DNA from 2 places in the Kitasatospora brasiliensis genome. Region 2 is predicted to be linked to the other one. Evidence: riboswitches for the same ligand, from Rfam matches in the RefSeq annotation. Region 2 holds a riboswitch; the other holds the start of a gene.

Region 1 (11,107 bases), on a different contig from region 2:
GGGCTTCTTCGTGCCCGGATCGCCAGGTAAGGTGAGGCTTAGTGAACTAAGGCAAGCCTTAGTCAAGATCCACTCCGCTTCACCCCCGGGAGAGTCCTCGATGTACGTGTGCATGTGCCATGCGGTCACCGAGGACCAGGTGAAGCAGGCGATCGACGGCGGTGCCAGCACTCCGCGCCAGATCGCCAAGGGCTGCAAGGCCGGCACCGACTGCGGGTCCTGCGTGCGCCGGATCCAGGGGCTGCTCGGCGAGCACGGCGCCCGGCCCTGCCCGACCGCCCGGCTGGCCGCGAAGCTCGGCCTCGCGGAGCCGGAGGCGCCGGTGGCGCCCGCCGTCCCGGTTTCGGCGCCCGTCCTCCCGGTTCCGGCGCCCGCGCCGGTGATCCCGCTGCGGGCGGCCTGAGCCGCCCTGGCCCTCAGGAGTCCGGCTGCTCGATGACCTGGGCGAGGTAGAGCGGCTCGCCGAGCTTCTCCAGCAGTTCCAGCTGGGTGTCGAGGTAGTCGATGTGGTGCTCCTCGTCGGCCAGGATGTCCTCGAAGATGTTCGCCGAGGTGACGTCGTTCTTGGCCCGCATCACCACGATCCCGCGCTTGAGCCGGTCGATCGCCTCGACCTCGATCTGGCGGTCCGCCTCGAACATCTCCTTGACCGTCTGGCCGATCCGGACGTGGAACAGGCGCTGGTAGTTGGGCAGCCCGTCCAGGAACAGGATCCGGTCGGTGAGGGTCTCGGCGTGCTTCATCTCGTCGAAGGACTCGTGCCGGGTGTACTTGGCGAGCTTCGTCCAGCCGAAGTTCTCCTGCATCTTGGCGTGCAGGAAGTACTGGTTGATCGCGGTCAGCTCGGCGGTGAGCTGCTCGTTGAGGAACTCGATGACCTCGGGATCGCCCTGCATGGTGGTGCCTCCTGCGCTCGTCCGGCCGTGGGTCCTGCGCTGGGCATCCTGGCACCGGTTCGGGCGGAAATTCCAGTAAGTTCACACTCACTAGGACATGTGTCGGAATGTCCCGTTTGGGTGGGGCGTGGATTCGCGAAAGGGGCGCGCACCGGGGCCCGTCCGCCGTCTGTCACCATGGATTCATGGGTCAGTCGAAACACGAACCGCTTCCGCCGTCTGACCCGAGGCTCCCGCCGGGCCAGCGCGCACAGCGCGGCTGGCCCGCCCTGCACTACGGGCCGGTGCCCCGCTTCAAGCCGCTGACCTGGGACCTCCAGGTGTTCGGCGCCACCGCCTCGGCGGAGAAGCACAGCTGGGACTTCGAGGCCTTCAACGCCCTGCCGCGCACCACCGTCGTCGCGGACCTGCACTGCGTGACCAAGTTCTCCGTGCTCGGCAACGAGTGGACGGGCGTGCCCGGCGCCGCCGTACTCGACCTGGTGCCCCCGGCGCCCGGCGTCACCCACGTCATGGTCTGGGCCGAGTACGGCTACAGCGCCAACCTGCGGCTCGCCGACTTCGCCGACCCGCACACCCTGCTCGCCACCCACCGCAACGGCGAGGCGCTCACCGCCGAGCACGGCTTCCCCGTCCGGCTGGTGGTGCCGCGGCTGTACGCCTGGAAGGGCCCCAAGTGGGTGCGCGCGGTGGAGTACATGCGGGCCGACCGGCGCGGCTTCTGGGAGGAGCGCGGCTACCACAACCTCGCCGACCCCTGGCGCGAGCAGCGCTACTCCTACCAGGAGGAGCCCGGCGACGGGCCGCTGCGCTGACCGGGCCCGGCCGGAGCTTCTAGAACAGCGAGAACTTCACGGTCACCACGGTGCGCTGCGGCCGCCGCTCGCCCGCCGCCGGCGACTGGCCGGAGGAGGTCACCGCGCCGAACACGTCCCAGCCGCTGGTCTGCATGATGAAGCCGGCCGCCTGGAGCGTCTTCTGCGCCTCGTCCTTGCTCATCCCGGTGACGTTCGGGACGGCTACCATGCCCTTGCTGACCACCAGCGAGACCGAGCTGTTCTCCTGCAACAGCTGCCCGGCCGCGGGCGAGGTGCTGATCACCGAGCCCTCGGGCACCGTGTCGTCGTAGGTCTCGGTCACGCCGCCCTTGGTCAGCTGGGCGCCGGCCAGCGCCGTGGCGGCGTCGGCGGCGCTCTTGCCGACCAGGTCCGGCACCGCGATCCGCTTGGGGCCCTTGGAGACGGTGACGGTCACGCTGTCGCTCTTGCGGGTGCGCGCGCCCACCCCGGGGTCGGAGGAGATCACCTGGCCGGCCGGGACGGACTCGCTGAACGCCTCGACGAACTTCCCGTGCAGGCCCTGCTGGTCCAGGACCCGCTGCGCCTGCGCCCGGTCCACGCCGAGCACGCTGGGCACCGAGCCGTACAGCCCCTCGGAGATCCCGTAGGTGACGCCGCCGATCGTCAGCACCAGGGCGGTCGCCGCGGCCGTCCAGATCAGCGGCTTGCGCGGGAGGCGGCGCAGCGGGTTCGGCCGGCGCCGGCGCACCGGGGCCGGCTCGTCGTACGGGCGGGGCTCGGTGAGCAGCTGGTCCATCAGCTCCGGCGGCATGTCCAGGACGCTGGTGCGCTCCGTCGGCGGGGCCTCGGCGGGCCGCGGCAGCGGCTGGATCACCGAGGTCGGCTCGCTGGTCGGGTAGCGCGGGCTGGGCCGGGTGGAGGCCGGCGGTTCGGCGTCCAGCTCGGCCGGGGTGAGGGTGCGGCGCACCCGCTGGAGGGCGGCGAGCAGCTCCACCGCGTCGTACGGGCGGGCGTCGGCGGCTCGGGCGCAGGCGCCGGCCACGATCGCGTCCAGCGCGGGGGCGACGGCGGGGGCGACCAGCGAGGGGGCCGGGACGTCCTCGTGCAGGTGCTTGTACATGACCTGGACGGGGTTGTCGCCGGTGTGCGGGCGGTGGCCGGTGAGCATCTCGTACAGCAGGATGCCGGCCGCGTAGACGTCCACCCGCTGGTCGGTGGGGGCGTCCGGGAGGATCTGCTCGGGAGCCAGGTAGGAGACGGTGCCCATGACCGTGCCGCCGGTGGCGGTGGTGGTCGAGGTGGGCGCGCCGTCGCCGGCGCCGAGCACCCGGACCAGGCCGAAGTCGGCGACCTTGACCAGGCCGCCCTCGGTGATCAGCACGTTCTCCGGCTTGACGTCGCGGTGCACCAGCCCGGCCCGGTGGGCGGCGCCGAGCGCGGCGAGCACCGGCTCCAGCACGTCCAGCGCGGCCCGGACGGACAGCGCGCCGCGGTCGCGCAGCAGGTCGCGCAGGGTGCGGCCGGGCACGTACTCCATGGCCAGGAAGACATGGCCGCCGTCGGCGCCCTGGTCGAAGACGTTGACCACGTTGGGGTGGGTGAGCTTGGCGACGGCCTTGGCCTCGCGGATGAAGCGGGCGGTGAAGCCCTCGTCGCCGGCCAGTGAGGGATGCATCACCTTGAGCGCGACCACCCGGTCCAGGCGGGTGTCGGTGCCCTTGTAGACGGTGGACATCCCGCCGGTCGCGATCCGCTGCTCGACCCGGTACCGGTTGTCGAGCAGGGAACCGATCAGGGGGTCGTGCAGTGCCATGTCCACCTGGGCGATTGTAGTGGCGAAGCGCCGGGCCGGGCCCGGAGGACACCGCCTCCGGGCCCGGCTGTGCCCGGCTTGTGACACGGGCCCGGGGTCAGAACGCGGGGTGCTCCCGGGTGTCCAGGTCGGCGCGGCCGGCCATCGCGGAGGAGGCCTCGGCGTGGAAGCGGCGCGGGATGCGGCCGGCCCGGTGGGCGAGGCGGCCCGCCTCGGCGGCGTGCCGCATCGCCTCGGCCATCAGCACCGGGTCCTGAGCGCGGGTCACCGCGGAGGCGAGCATCACCGCGGAGCAGCCCAGCTCCATCGCCAGCGCGACGTCGGAGGCGGTGCCGGCGCCCGCGTCCAGCACCACCGGGACGCCCGCGCTCTCCACGATCAGCTGGAAGTTGTGCGGGTTGCGGATGCCCAGGCCCGAACCGATCGGCGAGCCCAGCGGCATGATGGCCGCGCAGCCGACGTCCTCCAGCTTGCGCGCCAGCACCGGGTCGTCATTGGTGTACGGCAGCACGGTGAAGCCGTCGTCGACCAGGGTCTCGGCGGCGTCCAGCAGCTCGATCGGGTCCGGCAGCAGGGTGCGCTCGTCGGCGATCACCTCCAGCTTCACCCAGTCGGTGCCGAGCGCCTCGCGGGCCAGCCGGGCGGTCAGTACGGCCTCGCCGGCGGTGAAGCAGCCGGCCGTGTTGGGCAGCACGCGGATGCCGTTGCGGGTCAGCACGTCCAGGACGGAGCCCTGGGTGGAGGCGTCGACCCGGCGCATCGCGACCGTGGTCAGCTCGGTGCCGGAGGCGAGCAGGGCGCGCTCCAGGACCTCCAGGCTGGGGGCGCCGCCGGTGCCCATGATCAGCCGGGAGGAGAAGGTCGTCCCGGCGATGGTGAGGAGGTCGTCGGCCATGGTTCAGCCTCCCTGGACGGCGGTGAGGATCTCGATCCGGTCGCCGGCGCTCAGCGCCGTCCCGGACCATGAACTGCGCGGCACCACGGCCTCGTTGAGGGCGGCGGCGACACCGGTGGGGGCGGCGCTGACGGTGGCCACCAGCTCGGCGAGGGTGGTCGCGGCGGGCACCCGGCGGGGCTCGCCGTTGACGGTCAGGGTGATCTCGTTCAGGGCGATCTCGGTCATGCGGAGGCCTTCGTGCTGAGGCGGGCGGGGGAGAACCGGGTGGGGGTGAACGGCTGTGCCGGATCCGGGAGTTCGCCGGTGGTCAGGTACTCGGAGAGCAGGTCGGCGGTCACCGGGGTGAGCAGCACGCCGTTGCGGTAGTGGCCGGTGGCGGCGACCAGGCCGGGCAGTGAAGTCGGGCCCAGGAGCGGGGCGTTGTCCGGCGAGCCGGGGCGCAGGCCCGCCGCGGTCTCCACCAGCGGGAGTTCGGTGATGCCCGGGATCAACTCGTGGGCGTCACGCAGGAGTTCGTAAACCCCTCCGGCGGTGACGGTGGTGTCGTAGCCCTGCTCCTCGGTGGTCGCGCCGACCACCAGCTCGCCGTTCTCGCGCGGAACGACGTACAGGTGCCGGCCGCGGACGACCGCGCGGACGTTGCGGGACAGGAACGGCCGGTAGGCGTCCGGCACGCGCAGCCGCAGGATCTGGCCCTTCACCGGACGGATCGCGGGCAGCACGCCCTCCGGCAGTCCGGGCAGCCGGTGGCTGTGCGGGCCGGCGGCGAGGAGGACCTGCCCGGCGCTCACGGTCTCGCCGGTGCTAAGCCGGGCGCCGGTCGCCCGGCCGTCCTCGACCAGCAGCTCGACGGCCTCGGCGCGGTGGAGCAGGACGCCCGCGCGCTCGCAGGCGGCGGACAGGGCGACCAGCAGACGGCGCGGGTCGACCTGGTGGTCGTCGGCGACGTGCAGGCCGCCACGCACACCGGGGGCGAGCATCGGCTCCAGCTTGCGGGCCTCCCGGCCGGTCAGCCAGGTCGAGTCCAGGCCGAGGCGCCGGTGGAAGGCGTGCAGTTCGCGCAGCTCCGCGCGGTCGTCGGAGTCCTGGGCGACGGCGATCGTGCCGCAGCGGCGGTAACCGGTGTCCAGGCCGCCGCTCGCCTCGGTGAGCTCGGCGGCGAAGCCCTGGTACCGCTCGTTGGAGGCCATGCCGAGGCGCAGCAGCGGCTCCTCGCCGTACTGGAGCTCGGTGACCGGGGCGAGCATCCCGGCCGCGACCCCGGCGGCGCCGTGGCCGTGCTCGGGGTCGACCACGATCACGTTCCGCAGCCCGCGCCGGGCGGTGCGCCAGGCGACGGCGAGGCCGATGATGCCCCCGCCGATCACCAGGACGTCGGGGTGGCTGCCTGAGGGCAAGCGTGACAAGGCTGCTCTTCTCCCTTCGCCGGTATGACCCGGATCAGGTTCGGACGGTCGCGGGCCGTGTCAGCCCGCCTCTCAGCCCGGTTCGCCGGGCTCCCGTGTGGTGCTCCCACCTTAACGCCGGGCCCCGCCCCACCCGAAGGCCCGTCCAGGCCCCGGACCCGTCCTCGTCCGGCGCTCCCGGCCGGAGGCCGCCGGCGTAGGGGTGGACTGGGGAGCGACCGCCCGTGTGCCGCTGAGTACAGTGACGGGCGTGGCAGAGCTGAGCGTGACGGATCAGGTGGTCGTTGTCGGAGCCGGGCTGGCCGGGGCGCAGTGCGCCCTCAAGCTGCGGCAGGGCGGCTGGGAGGGGCGGATCGCACTGGTCGGCGAGGAGCCGCACGCGCCGTACGACCGCCCGCCGCTCTCCAAGGACGTGCTGCTCGGCAAGGCCGACTCCACCACCCTGGGCATCGACTACCAGCAGCTCGACATCGAGCTGCTCACCGGCCGCCGCGCCACCGGCCTCACCCCCGGCGTGCTGCACACCGACGCCGGTGACCTCCCCTACGGCTCGCTGGTGATCGCCACCGGCGCCGTCCCGCGCGCCCTGCCCGGCGCCGAGCGGGCGCACCTGCTGCACACCGTGGACGACGCCCTGGCGCTGCGCGCCCTGCTGCGCCCCGGGCTGCGGCTGGTGCTGGTCGGCGCGGGCTGGATCGGCGCCGAGGTGTCCACCGCGGCCCGCGAGGCCGGCTGCGAGGTGACGGTGGTCGAGGCCGGCCCGGCGCCGCTGCCCGGCGCGCTGCCGACGGAGCTCGGTTCGGCGATGGCCGCCTGGTACGCCGAGGCCGGGGTCGACCTGCGCTGCGGCGTCGGCGTGGCCGCCGTCGAGCCCGGCGCGGTGCTGCTGGCGGACGGCTCGCACCTGCCCGCCGACGAGGTGGTGGTGGGCATCGGAGCCCGCCCCGCGACCGGCTGGCTGGCCGGCACCGGTGTCGAGCTGGACGCGACCGGCGCGGTCGTCGTGGACGGGCGGCTGCGCACCTCCGTGCCCGGCGTCCTCGCGGTCGGCGACTGCGTCAGCTACCCCTCGGCCCGGGCCGGCGCCCGGCTGGCCGTCCAGCACTGGGACCACGCCCTGAAGTCCGGCGAGGCCGCGGCCGCCACCCTGCTGGGCGCGGACGCCCCGGCGTACGACCCGGTGCCGTACTTCTGGTCCGAGCAGTTCGGGCGGATGGTCCAGTACGCCGGCCGGCACGCCGAGGGCGACGAGCTGCTCTGGCGCGGCGGCCCGAAGGACGCCGCCTGGTCGGTGCTCTGGCTGCGCGACGGGGTGCCGAGCGCGCTGCTGACCGTGGACCGCCCGCGCGACCTGGCCCAGGGACGGAAGCTGATCGAGGCCGGCACCGTGCTGGACCCGGCCCGCGCGGCCGACCCTTCGGTGCCCCTGAAGGCGGCCGCGGCGTAGGGCCGTGTGCGCGGGGGGCCGTCGAGGTGGCAGTCTGGTGCCGTGAGTGAGATCAATGCCAAGACTGAAGCCCTGGTCCCCGAGTGGCTGTACCTGCCCGACATCTCCGAACGGTGGGGCGTGCTGGTCACCGAGGTCCGCAACATGGTCAAGAAGGGTGACCTGATCGCGGTTCGTCGCGGTCCCAACAAGTCCCTTCAGGTCCCGGCGGCGTTCATCGACGACGACGGCCCGGTCAAGCACCTGATCGGCCTGCTGACCGTGCTGCGGGACAGCGGCTTCTCCGACAACGAGATCATCGAGTGGATGTTCACCGAGGACGAGTCGCTGCCGGGCAGCCCGATCCAGGCGCTGTGGGAGAACCGGGCCACCGAGGTCAAGCGCCGCGCCCAGGCCATGGCGCTGTGATGACCGGCCCCCGCGCCGGGCTTGCCGACGCCCGGCTCTACCTGTGCACCGACGCCCGTCGTGAGCAGGGCGACCTCGCCGAGTTCCTGGACGCGGCGCTGGCGGGCGGGGTGGACATCGTCCAGCTGCGCGACAAGGGCCTGGAGGCCAAGCAGGAGCTGGCGGCCCTGGAGGTCTTCGCCGACGCCTGCCGCCGGCACGGCAAGCTGCTGGCCGTCAACGACCGCGCCGACGTCGCCCACGCGGCCCGGCCGGACGTGCTGCACCTGGGCCAGGACGACCTGCCGGTGCCGGCCGCCCGGGCGATCCTCGGCGAGGACGTGCTGATCGGCCGGTCCTGCCACGCCGAGTCCGAGGTGGACGCGGCGATCGCCGAGCCCGGCGTGGACTACTTCTGCACCGGCCCGGTCTGGCCGACCCCGACCAAGCCGGGCCGCCCGGCGCCGGGCCTCGGCCTGGTCTCGTACGCGGCGAAGCAGACCACCGACCGGCCGTGGTTCGCGATCGGCGGGATCGACCTCGGCAACCTGGACGAGGTGCTGGCCGCCGGTGCCCGCCGGATCGTCGTGGTGCGGGCCATCACCGCCGCGGAGGACCCGCGGGCGGCCGCCGCCGAGCTCGCCCGCCGGGTGCGCGCGGCGGCCTGACCGGCTGCCCCGGACCGCAGGCCGTCGCCGTCCGTCAGTACTTGCGGACGGTGGCGGCCTCGGCCAGCGCCAGCAGCACCGTCCGGGCCTGCTCGTCGGCCAGCGGCGCCGCCTCCAGCGCGGCCAGCGACTGGCGCATCAGCTCGTCGATCCGGCGTTCCACCAGCTCGGGAGCCCCGCTGCGGGCGACCAGCTCGCGCAGCCCGGCGACCTCCGGGCCGGCCAGGTCCGGCGCGCCGAGCCGCTCGTCCAGGTGTCGGGCGTCGGCGGCCGACAGGCCCCGCATCGCGTGGGCGATCAGCAGGGTGCGCTTGCCCTCGCGCAGGTCGTCCCCGGCCGGCTTGCCGGTGACGGCGGGGTCCCCGAAGACGCCGAGCAGGTCGTCGCGCAGCTGGAAGGCCTCGCCCAGCGGCAGCCCGAACGCCCCGTACGCCTCGACCAGCTCCGGCCCGGCGCCGGCCAGCAGCGCCCCGACCTGGAGCGGCCGCTCGATGGTGTACTTGGCCGACTTGTAGTGCAGCACGGTCTGCGCGCGGTCCAGCGCGCCCTCGTCGGTCGAGTCGCCGGCCACCGGCTCCAGCACGTCCAGGTACTGGCCGACCATGACCTCGGTGCGCATCAGGTCGAACACCGGCTTGGCGGCCAGCACGGCGGCCGGCTCCAGACCGGAGCGCAGGAACAGCTCGTCGCACCAGATCAGCAGCAGGTCGCCGAGCAGCACCGCGGCCGAGGTGCCGTACTGCTCGCGGTCGCCGCGCCAGCCGCTGTCGCGGTGCAGCGCCTCGAAGCGGCGGTGGACGGAGGGCAGGCCGCGGCGGGTGTCGCTGCGGTCCATCAGGTCGTCGTGCACCAGGGCGCTCGCCTGGAGCAGCTCCAGGGCGGCGGCCGCGTTGGCGATCGCCTCGCCGGTGGCGCCGCCGGCCGGGCCGCCGGCGCCGCGCCAGCCCCAGTAGCAGAAGGCCGGGCGCAGCCGCTTGCCGCCGTCCAGCAGGAAGTCGCGCAGCGCGTCGGCGGCGGGGACCAGCTGGGGCGAGATCTTGCCGAGCAGCACGGACTGCTCGTCCATGAACGAGGCGAGCGCGGCGTTGACGCGGGTGCGGACGTCCTCCGCGTCCATGGGGTTGGTCGCGCTGGGGTCGGCCGGCCGGGTGCTGGGCGAGGTCACGATGGGGCTCCGCGGGTTCTCTGGGGTGCGGCAAGCCTAGCGGGGCGGCCGGGAACGGATGTGCGAGCGGCCCTGCCGGAGTGGCGGCGGGGGAGACCTCCGGGGGGCATCCTGGAGTCATTCAGGGCGAACCGGAACGCCGTCCACCCGTTGTCTCAATAATTGGAATCGACTCTCCGACCCCTCCGAACCCCCGATAGCCTTCCATCATGGCACTCGGAATCGCTTCGACGAGAACGGATCGCGCACTGACGGTGCGCGAACTCCTGGCTGCCGGCAAGCGCTCCTTCTCCTTCGAGTTCATGCCGCCGCGCACCGAGGTCGGCGAGCAGAAGCTCTGGGACGCCATCCGCCGGCTCGAACCGCTCGACCCCAACTTCGTCTGCATGACGTACGGCGCGGGGGGCTCCTCTCGCGAGCGCACCGTCAACATGGTCGGCCGGATCGCCACCGAGACCACGCTGACCCCGGTCGCCCACCTCACCGCGGTGGACCACTCGGTCGCGGAGCTGCGCAACATCATCGGCCAGTACGCCGACCAGGGCGTGCGCAACGTCCTCGCGGTCCGCGGCGACCCGCCCGGCGACCCGATGGGTGAATGGGTCAAGCACCCGGACGGCGTCACCTACGCGTACGAGCTGGTGGAGCTGATCAAGGGCATCGGCGACTTCTGCGTCGGCGTCGCGGCCTCGCCGAACATGCACCCGCGCTCGACCGACTGGGACGAGGACATCCGGCACTTCGTGGCGAAGATCCGCTCCGGGGCCGACTACGCGATCACCCAGATGTTCTTCGAGGTGGACGACTACCTGCGGCTGCGCGACCGGGTGACGGCCGCCGGCTGCGAGACGCCGATCATCCCGGAGATCATGCCGGTCACCAACGCCAAGCAGCTGGAGCGCTTCCCGCAGCTCAGCGGATCGGCCTTCCCCGTCGACCTGGAGGCCCGGCTGCGGGCGGCCATCGACGACCCGGCGGCGCTGCGGGCCATCGGCATGGAGCACGCCACGGCGATGGCCGAACGGCTGCTCGCCGAGGGCGCGCCCGGTCTGCACTTCATCACGCTGAACCACTCGACGGCGACGCTGGAGATCTACCAGAACCTGGGGCTGCACCGGCGCTGACGCCGGCCGTTCACGAGCCCGTCACCGTGGCGACGGTGGCGGGCTCGGTCGTGTGCGGCCGGCGGTCGGGGCCGCGTTCGGGGTGGCGGGAACGCGATGCGGTACCCCGGCCGTTGAACCGGTACAGTCGCCGCACACGCGCGGTGGACACGCGCGGGCACGCGACTGGAGGTAGCGGGCGGATGGGCATCGGATACCTGCTGCTGTGCGCCGCGTTGGCGGTGGTGGCGCTCTGGCTGCTCGCGGAGGTGCTGTTCCAGAACCGGGCGCCGTTGCACTGGCGGATCCTGGCCCTGGCGGGCTTCCTCGGGGTGGCCGCCGGGATGAGCATCGGATCGGTCGTGGTGATCGGGGCCGGCGCCGCGCTGTTCGCGGTCGGCCAGACCTTCGTCACCCTCTCGGTCAAGCGCGGCTACCAGGCCGGCTGGTCCCTGCGCAAGCCCGACGGCAGCCTGCCCGGCCCGCTCGCCAAGGTGCCGCTGCTCGGCGCCCTCACCGGCGGC
Region 2 (11,107 bases):
GACCGGCTGTCCGGGCCCGCCGCCGGGCAGCCGGGTGACCAGCATGCCGCGCCGGGCGCCGAGCAGGGCGGCGCCGGAGGCGAGGACCGTGTCCAGGGTGGCGGCCAGACCGCGGGTCCGGGCTAGCTGCTCGGTGTGCTCGTGCAGGCTGGTGATATCGGACAGGCGTCCGGCCAAACGGTCCTGCACGGCAGCGGACGGCGCCGTGCGGTCGTCCGCCGGGCCGTCCGGGCCGTCGGGGCCGTCGGGGCCGTCGGTGGCGTCATCGGCGCCGGTCCGGTCCGGCGGATCGAGGACGGTGAGCCCGCCTGCGCAGCCAGGTCCGTCCGGCTCGGCGGTCGTCGTCGACGGGAGGGCCGTCGACGGGTGGGACTCGTTCATGCCGCCACTCCTGACGCGGTGCTACGTGCCATGCGAAACCCCCAGATAAGGCCAATGTGGAGCGAGCACGGCCGAAGGGCGTGTTTCGCCTCGATTCGCTACTACTCGTCATTGATCGACAGCAATGCCACCACTTCTACACAGGCCATTCGGGGCATGTCCAGATCCAGGACCGACGCGGTGGCCGGTTCCACAGCTCCCGCGACCCGGACGGGGGGCGCGCGGCGGTCGTGCGCGCGCCGGTCGGGCCGGGGGGAGGTGTCCGAGAGGCATGGAGCGGGCCGCGAACGGGCAGAACGGGGAGGACGGTCCGGGTGGCCGTCCGGATCGTATGTCCGTGCCGCCCGCGAGCCGCTCCGGCCGGAACTCTCTCACTCGTACGGTGGAACCAAGCGCGCTCGGGCAGCGTCCATCCGGTCGCGTACGGGATTCTCGTTCCAAGGGCTGTTCCAGTGCGCGGCCCTTTCATGTCGTGCTCCACACCTGCTTCACGTCGAAGCCGCGCCGTCCGTCCTGCCGCCGCCCCCGTTCGTCCGGGGCCGTGCCGCGGCGGGCCCGCGCGGAGGATCCCGACGGCGCCGGCGGGGCGGAGCGAACCGAGCGGTCAGGGAAAGGAACGAGCGCCATGCGTGAGAACCCGAAGGACCGGTCCCAGGTGCGTGCCGCCCGGCTGGCCGCGGCCCTGACGGCCGCCGTCGAACACCGCTGGCCCGTGGTGCCGGGCGCGGTGCTGCGCGACGGCCGCTGCTCCTGCGGCGACCTGGACTGCGCCGTCCCCGGTGCGCACCCGCACGACCCCTCGCTGCTGGCCGCCACCACGGACGCCCGGATGGTGCGCTGGTGGTGGGAGCGGCAGAGCCCGGACGCGGCGGTGCTGGTGGCCACCGGCTCCGCGGTGTCGGCGGTCAGCCTGCCCGCGGAGGCCGGCGCCCGGGCGCTGGTCTACCTGGGCGCGCTGCGGCTGCCGCTCGGCCCGGTGCTGGCGATGCCGGGCCGCTACGCGCTGCTGGTGGCGCCGTACTCGCTGGACATGCTCGGCGAGATGCTCGCTCAACTCCCTTGGGTGCCAGGCTCGTTGCGCTACCACGGGCCGGGCGGCTTCCTGCCGCTGCCGCCCGGCGGTACGGCCGGCCGGGTGCGCTGGGTGCTGGCGCCGCGGCCGGGAGCCGGCGGTGGGGTCTGGCTGCCGCAGGTCGGGCCGCTGCTGGGGGAGTTGGTGGAGGCGACGGTCCGGCTGGACAGCGGACGTTCGGCCTACTGAAGGCGGGCGCCCCGCCGGGTGTTCCGTCAGGGCACTGCGTCAAGTCGCCCCGGAAAGCAAAAGATCCGACCGCTGGCGACGGGGGATGCACCAGCGGCCGGACTCTTTAGACAGTAACAAGGATCCGCGTCCACGCCAATTTCCAAGACGCCCTGCACGCCCGGAAATTGCGCGTTCACCGCGACAGTGTGACGCGTATCACGCGGATCCCGAGCGCTTTAGTTCAGGGTGACCTGACGGTTCACCAGGTTCGCGCGGGCGCGCCGCTCCTCGGCGGTCAGCGGGGTCCCGTCGGCGAGCACGGAGGCGAGCCGCTGGGCGAACTCGGCGGCCGGCTTCTCGCAGTCGGCGGCGGTCATGGCGAGCGGGAGGTCCCACACCGGGACGGTCAGACCGTGCGCGCGGAACGAGCCGACCAGGCGGGTGTCCGCGCCGAGCGAGGCCTCGCCGGCCGCGTTCAGCCGGGCCAGCGCGTCCAGCAGCTGCTCCTCCGGCACGGTCATCACCCAGCGCAGGTGGTTCTTGTCCGGGGTGCCGCACCAGTACGCGGCGTCCACACTGGCGAGCTTCTCGGTCGGGATGGCCGAGGCGTTGGCGCGCTCCAGCGAGGCGGCGACCTCGCCCGTGGCGGACTCGGCGTCCTCCAGCCAGAACTCGAAGCCGGTGTGCACGGCGGGCGTGAACGCGGCGGTGGTGTCCAGCAGGTCCTGGAGGCGGCGCCCGCCCGGGACGGTCCGGCGGGCCGGCACCGGGCTGCCCGGCTCGGTGGCCAGGGCCAGCTCCAGGGCGTCCGCGAGGTCGCGGCTGAGGTCGCCGGAGGAGGACTGGGTCTGGAGACCGAGCAGGATCGAGCCGTCCTGGCGGCGCAGGGCCGGCCAGGCCAGCGGCAGCACGGTGGCCAGGGTCACCGACGGGACGTCACCGCTCGCGCCCTCGGCCACCCCGGCGGCCAGCGCCAGCGGCACCGTGGCGGCGGGCACCAGCTCGCGCAGCGCCACCCAGTCGGCCTCGCCCGGCAGGCCCTCGAACGGGCGGTGCACCAGCTCCTGCACCGCGTGCGCGGCCTCCCGGCCGTGACACGCCTTGTACCGACGGCCCGAGCCGCAGGGGCAGTCCTCGCGGGCCCCGACCACGGGGATCTCGCCCGTGACGGCGGTGGTGGACTGGCGCTGCGGCGCCTTCTTGGCGGCCTTCTTGCCCATGCTGCGGCTCTCCCGGGAACGGTGGTCCTGTGTCCCGGGAAGCCTAACGACACATTTCCCGAGCCCGGCTCACGCGCTACGGGCATCGCCTCCGGTGCGCCGGGCGTGCCGGGCCCGGGCGGGCAGCGCCGCCCAGACCGTGACCTCGCCGGGGGCGTCGCGCACGCCCCAGTCGCTGGCCAGCTGGTCGACGATGCTCAGGCCGCGGCCGCCGCGCGAGGTCAGCGACGGGCTCGCGGGCAGCGGCCGGGTGGCCGATCCGCCGTCGGTGACCTCCAGGGTGAGCACCCCGTCGGCGTGCATCTGCCAGCGGACCAGCACCCCGCCGTCCGGCTCGGCGGACTTCCGGTCGGCGGGCGCGGGGTGCGCCCCGGACGGGACACCGACCAGCACCTGCCCGAGCACCTCGGCCCGGGCGCTGCGGCCCAGGGCCGGCAGCGGGCCGAGCGGACGGGCGTAGCGACAGGCGTTGCTCAACAGTTCGGAAAGGATCAGAACGGCATCATCGATGACCGGTTCCGGTATCTGCCGGTCACCCAGATCTCGACGCAGTCGGCGCCGCGCGACCCCGACACTCGCTGGGCCGTGCGGCACTGCCATGGTCGATGAAGTCGGCACTTCACGCGCCACCATCAACGCCACCCCCGGACCTCCTTCAGCGTTTGCCGAGGGAGAGATGCCCCTTGGTAATGCGTCGGAAACGAGCACCGGACGATCCCACGGGCTCATTTCGAGTGCGGCAACCGACGGTCGACATCAGGTCATTCCGCGCTCACCCTCTGTCGCCCAGGTGAAAGAATTCCGGCAATATCGCGCAAGGAAGGTTTGACTGCCGACCAGAGTGATCAGATCAGGGATCACCGGCCGAGCTGGGCCAGCACCTCCGCGGGCCGGTTGGTGATGATCGCGGACACCCCGAGCTCCAGGCAGAGCTCGACGTCGGCCGGCTCGTCCACCGTCCACACGTGCACCTGGTGCCCCAGCTCGCGCAGCCGGGTCACCAGCCGCGGCCGGGCCCGCACCAGTTCGATGCCCGGGCCGGCGATCCGCGCCCCGCCCGGCAGCGGCGAGCCCTCGCGCAGCCGGCCGAGCAGCGGCAGCGGCCGCTCGAAGAGGAAGACCCTCCGGTACTCCGGCGCGGCGGCGGCCACCCGGTTCAGCGCGATCGAGGAGAAGCTCATGATCCGGGCGGTCGGGCGGTCGCCCTCCCGGGTCGCGCCGATCTTGAACCGCTCCAGGGTGCGCAGCAGCTCGGCCTCCACCCGGCCGCGGAAGCGCACCGGGTGCTTGGTCTCGATCGCCAGGTCCACCGGGCGGCCGCACTCCACCACCAGCTCCAGCAGGCGCTCCAGCCGCAGCACGCCGCGCAGCTCCGGGTCGGTGCTGGGGCGGCCGGTCTTCCAGGCGCCGAAGTCGTACGCCTCCAGCTCGGCGAGGGTCATCGCCGAGACGGTGCCCTGGCCGTTGGAGACCCGTCCGATCCGGCGGTCGTGCACGCAGACCAGCGCGCCGTCGGCGGTGACCCGGACATCGCACTCCAGCGCGTCGGCGCCCTCGTCGAGCGCGCGCCGGTAGGCCGCGAGGGTGTGCTCGGGCAGGGCGTGGGAGGAACCGCGGTGGGCGATCACCTGGACGGGCGGCGCGGTGCGCGCCGCCGCCGAGGACAGGTCTGGGCTGGTCACGGGCCCCACGATAGGCGGCGCAGGTGACGCGCGGACGAAGACGGCCCCAACCTGTGGGGCCGTCTTCGCTGTTCTCCGGTCGTCTCAGGCGCGAACGGCGCGGCGGCTGAGCGGGGTGAGCGCCCAGGTGACCAGGGCCGGCACCAGGAAGGCGAACAGCGAGGCGGAGGTCCACTCCTGCGGGGTGAAGTGCAGCGTCTCCTGGGCGGAGGTCCAGAAGTCCGTCCACCAGCCGGCCACCTGGGTCGGCGCGATGAACTGGTAGACCGCGAAGCCCAGCGCCCACGGCAGCAGCATCAGCCAGCGGGACGGCGCCTCGGCGGAGAGGTTCCAGCCGTGCCGTCCGGCGCCGAGGAAGTAGTCGACGGCGAGCACCGCCAGCAGCGGCACGAAGACCGAGCCGATCAGGCCGAGGAAGCCGTAGTAGGTGTCGGTGAACTCGTCGATCTGGAGCGCCAGCACGGTGGTCAGGGCGCCGATCGCGCCGGAGAGCACCCGGCGGTCCACCTTCGGCAGCAGGTTCTGCACCGACATCGCGGTCGAGTACACGTTGGCGAAGGACTGGTCCGTCTCGCGCAGCACCAGCACCAGCAGGAACAGCCAGCCGGCCCAGACCCCGAGGAAGGAGTCGAAGATCCGGTTCGGGTCGCCGTCCGACTGCAGCAGCGCCATCAGGCCGAGCACGTAGCACCAGACCTGGGCGAGCGTGTAGCCGGAGAAGCTGCCCCAGAACGCCGAGCGCGGGGTGCGGGAGTGCCGGGTGTAGTCGGCGGCCAGCGGGACGAAGGAGATCGACACCGCGATCATCGCGTCGGTGGCGCCGAGGAAGCCGTGCCAGTTGCCCGCGCCAGGGTCCGGCACGCCCTGGCGGCCCAGCTGGACGGTGAAGTACACCATCGCCACCGCGACCGCCCCGGCCACGAACCGGCGCAGCACCGCGATCGAGCCCAGCGGCCAGATGGTCAGCGCGGTGGTCAGCGCGCCCGCGAGCAGGACGAACAGCCAGCGCAGGCCGCTGGTGTGGGCGACGGTCTGGGCGCTCGCCGCGATGGTCAGCAGCTCGAACACGCCCCAGCCGACGCACTGCACGATGTTCAGCACCGTCGGCAGGTAGGACAGCCGGGTGCCGAACAGCCCGCGCAGGTTCGCCATCGCGGGGGCGCCGGTGCGGGCGCCGATCAGCGCGGCCACGCCGAGCATCGCGGTGCCGACCGCCGTGCCGATCGCGATCGCGGTCACCGCGGCGGCCAGCGACAGCTCGCTGCCGCGGGCGCCGAGCACGGTGGCGGCGGTGGAGAAGCCGATCAGGCTGACGCCCAGGTTCATCCAGAGCGCGAACTGGTCCCGGAAGCTCAGGGTGCGCGGCGGTTCGGTGTCCAGGACCAGGGGGGCCTCGACGTGCGCGGGGCGCTCCTGGAGGGCGGTCGCGGAGGTGGGGGCGTCCGAGGACGCGTTCGCGCCCGAAGAAGAGGATGGCGAAGCAGGCGGCATGGCCGATACTCCCTACGCCGGCATTACCCGGACAGGTTCCGGCGGTCAGCGCCCCCTCGAACGTCCGTCACTCCGGTGGCGTACGGTCGACATGCGCACTCTCAGCCTGGTGGGTCCAAGCTCCCGCGTTTCAGTTTGGAGCGACAGGCTAACCGGGACGGGGGCGAACGCCCAAGGCCGAGCCGTGCGCGGTCCGCATCGCGGGACGGCCGGCGGGGGAGGGAGCCTCGGCCGTCGTTCCCGGCGTCGGTACCGGTGTCGGTCGGCGTGGCCGTCGGGGCCGGCTAAGGATTCTTATGAGTTCTTCAGAGGGGTCCTTACGGCAATCGAATCGACAGTGCGAAAAACTATGGTCCTTGGTTCTGCCAGCTATGGAGGTCGTCCGTGAGCACCGAGCGCGAGGTTGGGCCCACCGGGCCGCAGGGGGAGCAGCCCGCCGGCCAGGGAGCGGCTGAGGCCGCTTCCGACGGCCCCGCTCAGGGCGGGCACAAGCCGACCATGGCCTTCCGGCGGGTGCCCGAGCCGGACGCCGGTACACCGGTCGAGGCCGCTGCCGTCCAGAGCGCTCCGGCGGAGGGTGCTGCTGCGGCGGAGGGCGGGCACCGGCCCACCGTCGCCTTCGGCAAGGTGCCCGCACCGGAGGCGCCCGCCGCCCCCGTCCCGCCCGTCCCGCCCGTCGCGCCCGCGGCGCCTGCCGCGCCCGTCGCCCAGGAGCCGGCCGTCGACCCGGCCACCGGCTACATCGACGCGCCGCCGCCGGTCCTGCCGCCCGCCCCGCCGACCCCGGTGGCCCCGGCCGCCGCCCCGGTCCTGCCGCCGCCCGGCAACCCGTACGCCACCCCGACCCACGGCGTCCCGGCTGCCGGCGCCCACGAGGGGTACGGCGCCGCACCCGCCGCGCACGGCCACCACCCCTTCGGAGCCGGTCAGCCGCTCGGCGGCTGGGGCCCCACCCAGGACGCCGGCGCGGGCTACCCCGGCGGCCCGGCGGGCCCGCTCGGCTACCCGGCCGACCACGCCGGCGGCCCCGGCGGGCCGGGCAAGAAGCGCGGCGGCCTGGTCGCCATGCTCGCGGCCGTCGCCCTGGTCGCCGGTCTGGCCGGCGGCGCGCTCGGCGTGACCGTCGCGAACCGCGGCGACAGCATCACCTCCGCGAACGACCACCGCAGCACCACCATCCAGGCCAGCGACCACCAGAAGAACGAGCCCGCCCCCGGCTCGATCGCCGCCATCGCGCAGAAGGCGCTGCCCAGCGTCGTCACCATCAAGGCGCAGGGCAACGGCGAGTCGGGCACCGGCACCGGCTTCGTCTTCGACACCGAGGGCCACATCCTCACCAACAACCACGTGGTCGCGCCGACCCTCAACGGCGGCAAGCTGACCGTCAAGTTCGCCGACGGCAGCTCCTACAACGCCTCGGTGCTGGGCCACGCCGAGGGCTACGACGTCGCCGTGGTCAAGATCGACAACCCGCCGAAGGGCAAGCTGGCCCCGCTGCCGCTGGCCGACTCCGACAAGGTCAACGTCGGCGACGCCACCGTCGCGATCGGTGCGCCGTACGGCCTGGAGTCCACCGTCACCAGCGGCATCATCAGCGCCAAGGACCGCCCGGTGGCCTCCGGCGACGAGACCGGCGCGCAGGCCTCGTACATGAACGCCCTCCAGACCGACGCCTCGATCAACCCCGGCAACTCCGGCGGCCCGCTGCTCGACTCCGGCGGCGCGGTGATCGGCATCAACTCGGCGATCCAGTCCAACGCCTCCGCCAACGGCCGGGCCGGCAGCATCGGCCTGGGCTTCGCCATCCCGATCAACCAGGCCAAGTGGGTCGCGGACACCCTGATCAAGACCGGCAAGCCGGTCTACGCCAAGCTCGACGTGCTGCGCAACGACGACTACAAGGGCGACGGCGCGCAGATCCAGACCAAGGACATCCAGGGCCAGCCGGCCGTCACCCCCGGCGGCGCGGCCGACAAGGCCGGCCTCAAGCCGGGCGACGTCATCACCAAGCTCGGCGGCGCCCCGATCGAGAACGGCCCCGCGCTGGTCAGCCGGATCTGGACGCACAAGCCCAACGAGACCGTCGACGTCGAGTACACCCGCAACGGTCAGACCTTCACCACCAAGGTCACCCTGGCCGAGCGCGTCGGCGACCAGCAGTGACGCCCGGCCCCGCCGAAACGTGTGCGCCGAACCCCGCCGGACCCGTTAGGCTGACCTCCGCCTGGAGAGCTGCCCGAGCGGCCTAAGGGAACAGTCTTGAAAACTGTCGTGCGGTGACCCCGTACCGTGGGTTCGAATCCCACGCTCTCCGCCGGTAGGAGAACCACCTGCTCAGGGCGGGTGCCGACATCGTTCGGCACCCGCCCTCGGTGTTTCCTCCCGGGGGCGGCGGGCCGGGGGCTGACCCTGACACGGTGGCAGGGGGCGGAGTGGTCCCACCATGGTGAACATCGGAGACTTCGCCGGCCACGGCCGGGTGCCGGTGCGGATGCTGCGCCACTACGACGCGATCGGACTGCTGCGGCTGCGGCGGGCCCGACTCGCCGGGGCGATCGCGGCCGACGAGCTGCGGCTGGCCCGGGTGGAGGCGAGGCTCCGGACGATCGAGAGCGAGGGGACCACGCCCGCACACGATGTCGTGGTGAAGCCGGTGCCGTCCGTCCGGGTGGCCCAACTGACGGCGGTGGCCGCGAGTTACGCGCCGGAGGGCGATGGCGCGGTGCCGGTGCCGGAGGCCGTCCCGGTCGGCCCGCCTCGGTCGGCCCGCCTCCGCCCGCCCCCGGCACCACTCCACCACCCCGAGGCCCACTTGCCCGGGTACCGGACGGCGGGCAGAGTGCGGAGGTGGAGGCGGCCGGGTGGCGAGCGGAGGCGGCGATGAGTGATCTGACGGACCGACTGGCCCTGGGCCTCCCGGCCGGGGCGGTCGTGGTGGACCCGGACGTGACCGCCGCGTACCGCCACGACATGGCGGGCTTCTGCGCGGCCGGCCTGCCCGCCGTGGTGGTGTTCCCGGAGACGGTCGAGCAGGTGCAGCACGTGATGCGCACGGCGACCGAGCTGCGCGTCCCGGTGGTGCCGCAGGGGGCCCGAACGGGCCTGTCGGGCGGGGCGAACGCGGTGGACGGCTGCGTCGTGCTGTCGCTGGTGAAGCTGAACCGGATCCTGGAGATCGATCCGGTGAACCGGATCGCGGTGGTCGAGCCCGGTGTGGTCAATGCCGAACTCTCGCGTGCTGTAGAGGAGTTGGGCCTCTCGTACCCGCCGGACCCGTCCAGCTGGGAGTCCTGCACGATCGGTGGCAACATCGGCACCGGCGCGGGCGGGCTCTGCTGCGTGAAGTACGGCGTCACCAGCGAGTACGTGATCGGCCTGGACGTGGTGCTGGCGGACGGCCGGCTGCTGTCCGTCGGCCGCCGCACCGCGAAGGGCGTGGCCGGGTACGACCTGACGAGGCTGTTCGTCGGCTCGGAGGGGACGCTGGGCGTGGTGGTCCGGGCGGTGCTGACGCTGCGGCCCGCGCCCGCCCCGCAGCTGGCGCTGGTGGCGGAGTTCCCGAGCGCGGACACGGCCGGGGCGGCGGTCTGCGAGGTGATGGCGCGTGGGCTGAGCCCGTCGCTGATGGAGCTGATGGACGCGGTCTCGGTGCGGGCCGTCAACGAGCTGGGGCAGATGGGGCTGCCGGAGCACACCCAGGCGCTGCTGCTGGTGGCCTTCGACGGTCCGGACCGGGAGGAGGGGCTGGCGCGGGTCGCGGAGCTGTGCCGGGCGGCCGGGGCGACCGAGGTGGTGCCGGCCGAGGACCAGGCGGAGTCCGATCTGCTGCTGGCCGCCCGGCGGCTGGCGCTGCCCGCGTTGGAGCGGCTGGGCACCACGATGATCGATGACGTGGCGGTGCCGCGCTCCCGGCTGGCGGAGATGCTGGACGGTGTCGCGGTGATCGCCGAGCGGCACGGGCTGACCATCGGGGTGGTCAGTCACGCCGGAGACGGCAACACCCATCCGATCGTCGTCTTCGACGCCTCGGACGGGGAGCAGGCGGCCCGCGCCCAGCGCTCCTTCGGCGAGATCATGGCGCTCGGGCTGGAGCTGGGCGGCACGATCACCGGGGAGCACGGGGTGGGTCTGCTGAAGCGGGACTGGCTGGCCCGCGAGCTGGGCCCGGTGGCGCTGGACCTGCAACGGCAGCTGAAGGCGGTCTTCGATCCGCTGGGAATTCTGAACCCCGGCAAGATGATCTGATTCCCAGGGACATCTGCGCGCCGCCGGAAAGTCGACATGGAAGGGTGATCGACGTTTTCGGGGGCGTGTCCGTGGTTCGTGCGCGCCGGGGTGGTGCGCCCGGCGGTTCGGGTGCCGCCGCCGTGCTGTGCTCCGGGATGAAGTGCCAGGTCAGGCGGGTTTCGGTGAGGCGCTGCCGGCCCTCCTCGGCGCTGCCCGCGGCCAGGGTGGGCATCACGCGAACGGGCGAAATCGGCCGCACGAGCTAGTGCTTTGTCGATTTGTTGCGGAATGCTGTCTTCCGGCGCCACTGATCGCGGGTGTTCGTCCGGCCGGCGAACCTTGCCCACCTTGATCGACGATGGCACGGATGATGTCAGATTTCACGATGAAAAACTTCTCGGAACGGCTTCTTGGAGGGCGACTGAGCGACCGCAAGGCCGGGTGACGGCACCGGGCACCACGAACGGCGGGGGCGTCGGACGTGGGTGGCCGCGATCAACGCGTCACATCCAGACGGAACAGCGACAGAACAGCATTCGACCGGCAGGCGGAAAGGGTCACCGCGACACCGGTCCCGCGGGCGGTGCCGACATCGGCACCGCCCGCGCGTGCGTCCGGGGGCCCGCGCCCGGAGCCGTCGGCGTCCGGCGGTACGGTTGCGCTCCGACAGCGCACCCACGTGCCCGGGCCCAGGAGGGCCGGCCGGGGTGGCGATCGCGGCAATCGGAAGGAAGGGTGCGCGATGGCGGCGGAGGAGGAGGGCCTGATCGGCCCGGACGAGACCAGGCCTGCACCGAATCCCGGGCACCGGTCCGTCCCCGAACTGCTGCTCGGCCGCCCGCCGATGGCCCGCCCGCTGCCGT

What was found. Region 2 has a riboswitch for thiamine pyrophosphate ahead of QWJ13_RS09670 (purine-cytosine permease family protein). Riboswitches for the same ligand answer to the same signal wherever they lie in the genome.
Region 1: it holds a riboswitch for thiamine pyrophosphate, as region 2 does, so the genes downstream of both, thiO (glycine oxidase ThiO) here and QWJ13_RS09670 (purine-cytosine permease family protein) in region 2, are expected to answer to the same signal.

What each region holds. Positions count from the first base shown of each region.
Region 1 is NZ_JAUOOW010000001.1:1,130,448-1,141,554, reverse strand. It holds gene QWJ13_RS05190 ((2Fe-2S)-binding protein) at 101-403, shown strand; gene bfr (bacterioferritin) at 417-896, opposite strand; gene QWJ13_RS05180 (molybdopterin-dependent oxidoreductase) at 1,082-1,711, shown strand; gene pknB (Stk1 family PASTA domain-containing Ser/Thr kinase) at 1,731-3,509, opposite strand; gene QWJ13_RS05170 (thiazole synthase) at 3,607-4,404, opposite strand; gene thiS (sulfur carrier protein ThiS) at 4,408-4,632, opposite strand; gene thiO (glycine oxidase ThiO) at 4,629-5,804, opposite strand; TPP riboswitch at 5,808-5,920, opposite strand; gene QWJ13_RS05155 (NAD(P)/FAD-dependent oxidoreductase) at 6,055-7,260, shown strand; gene QWJ13_RS05150 (Rv2175c family DNA-binding protein) at 7,303-7,668, shown strand; gene thiE (thiamine phosphate synthase) at 7,668-8,315, shown strand; gene QWJ13_RS05140 (polyprenyl synthetase family protein) at 8,350-9,480, opposite strand; gene metF (methylenetetrahydrofolate reductase [NAD(P)H]) at 9,690-10,604, shown strand; gene QWJ13_RS05130 (hypothetical protein) at 10,787-11,107, shown strand, end outside.
Region 2 is NZ_JAUOOW010000002.1:393,740-404,846, forward strand. It holds gene QWJ13_RS09645 (PP2C family protein-serine/threonine phosphatase) at 1-381, opposite strand, end outside; gene QWJ13_RS09650 (bifunctional DNA primase/polymerase) at 1,007-1,642, shown strand; gene QWJ13_RS09655 (DUF5926 family protein) at 1,861-2,844, opposite strand; gene QWJ13_RS34285 (ATP-binding protein) at 2,914-3,321, opposite strand; gene QWJ13_RS09665 (glycerophosphodiester phosphodiesterase) at 3,702-4,526, opposite strand; gene QWJ13_RS09670 (purine-cytosine permease family protein) at 4,611-6,017, opposite strand; TPP riboswitch at 6,010-6,154, opposite strand; gene QWJ13_RS09675 (S1C family serine protease) at 6,516-8,180, shown strand; tRNA gene QWJ13_RS09680 (tRNA-Ser) at 8,244-8,331, shown strand; gene QWJ13_RS34340 (hypothetical protein) at 8,461-8,901, shown strand; gene QWJ13_RS09690 (FAD-binding oxidoreductase) at 8,898-10,262, shown strand; gene QWJ13_RS09695 (pyridoxine/pyridoxamine 5'-phosphate oxidase) at 10,987-11,107, shown strand, end outside.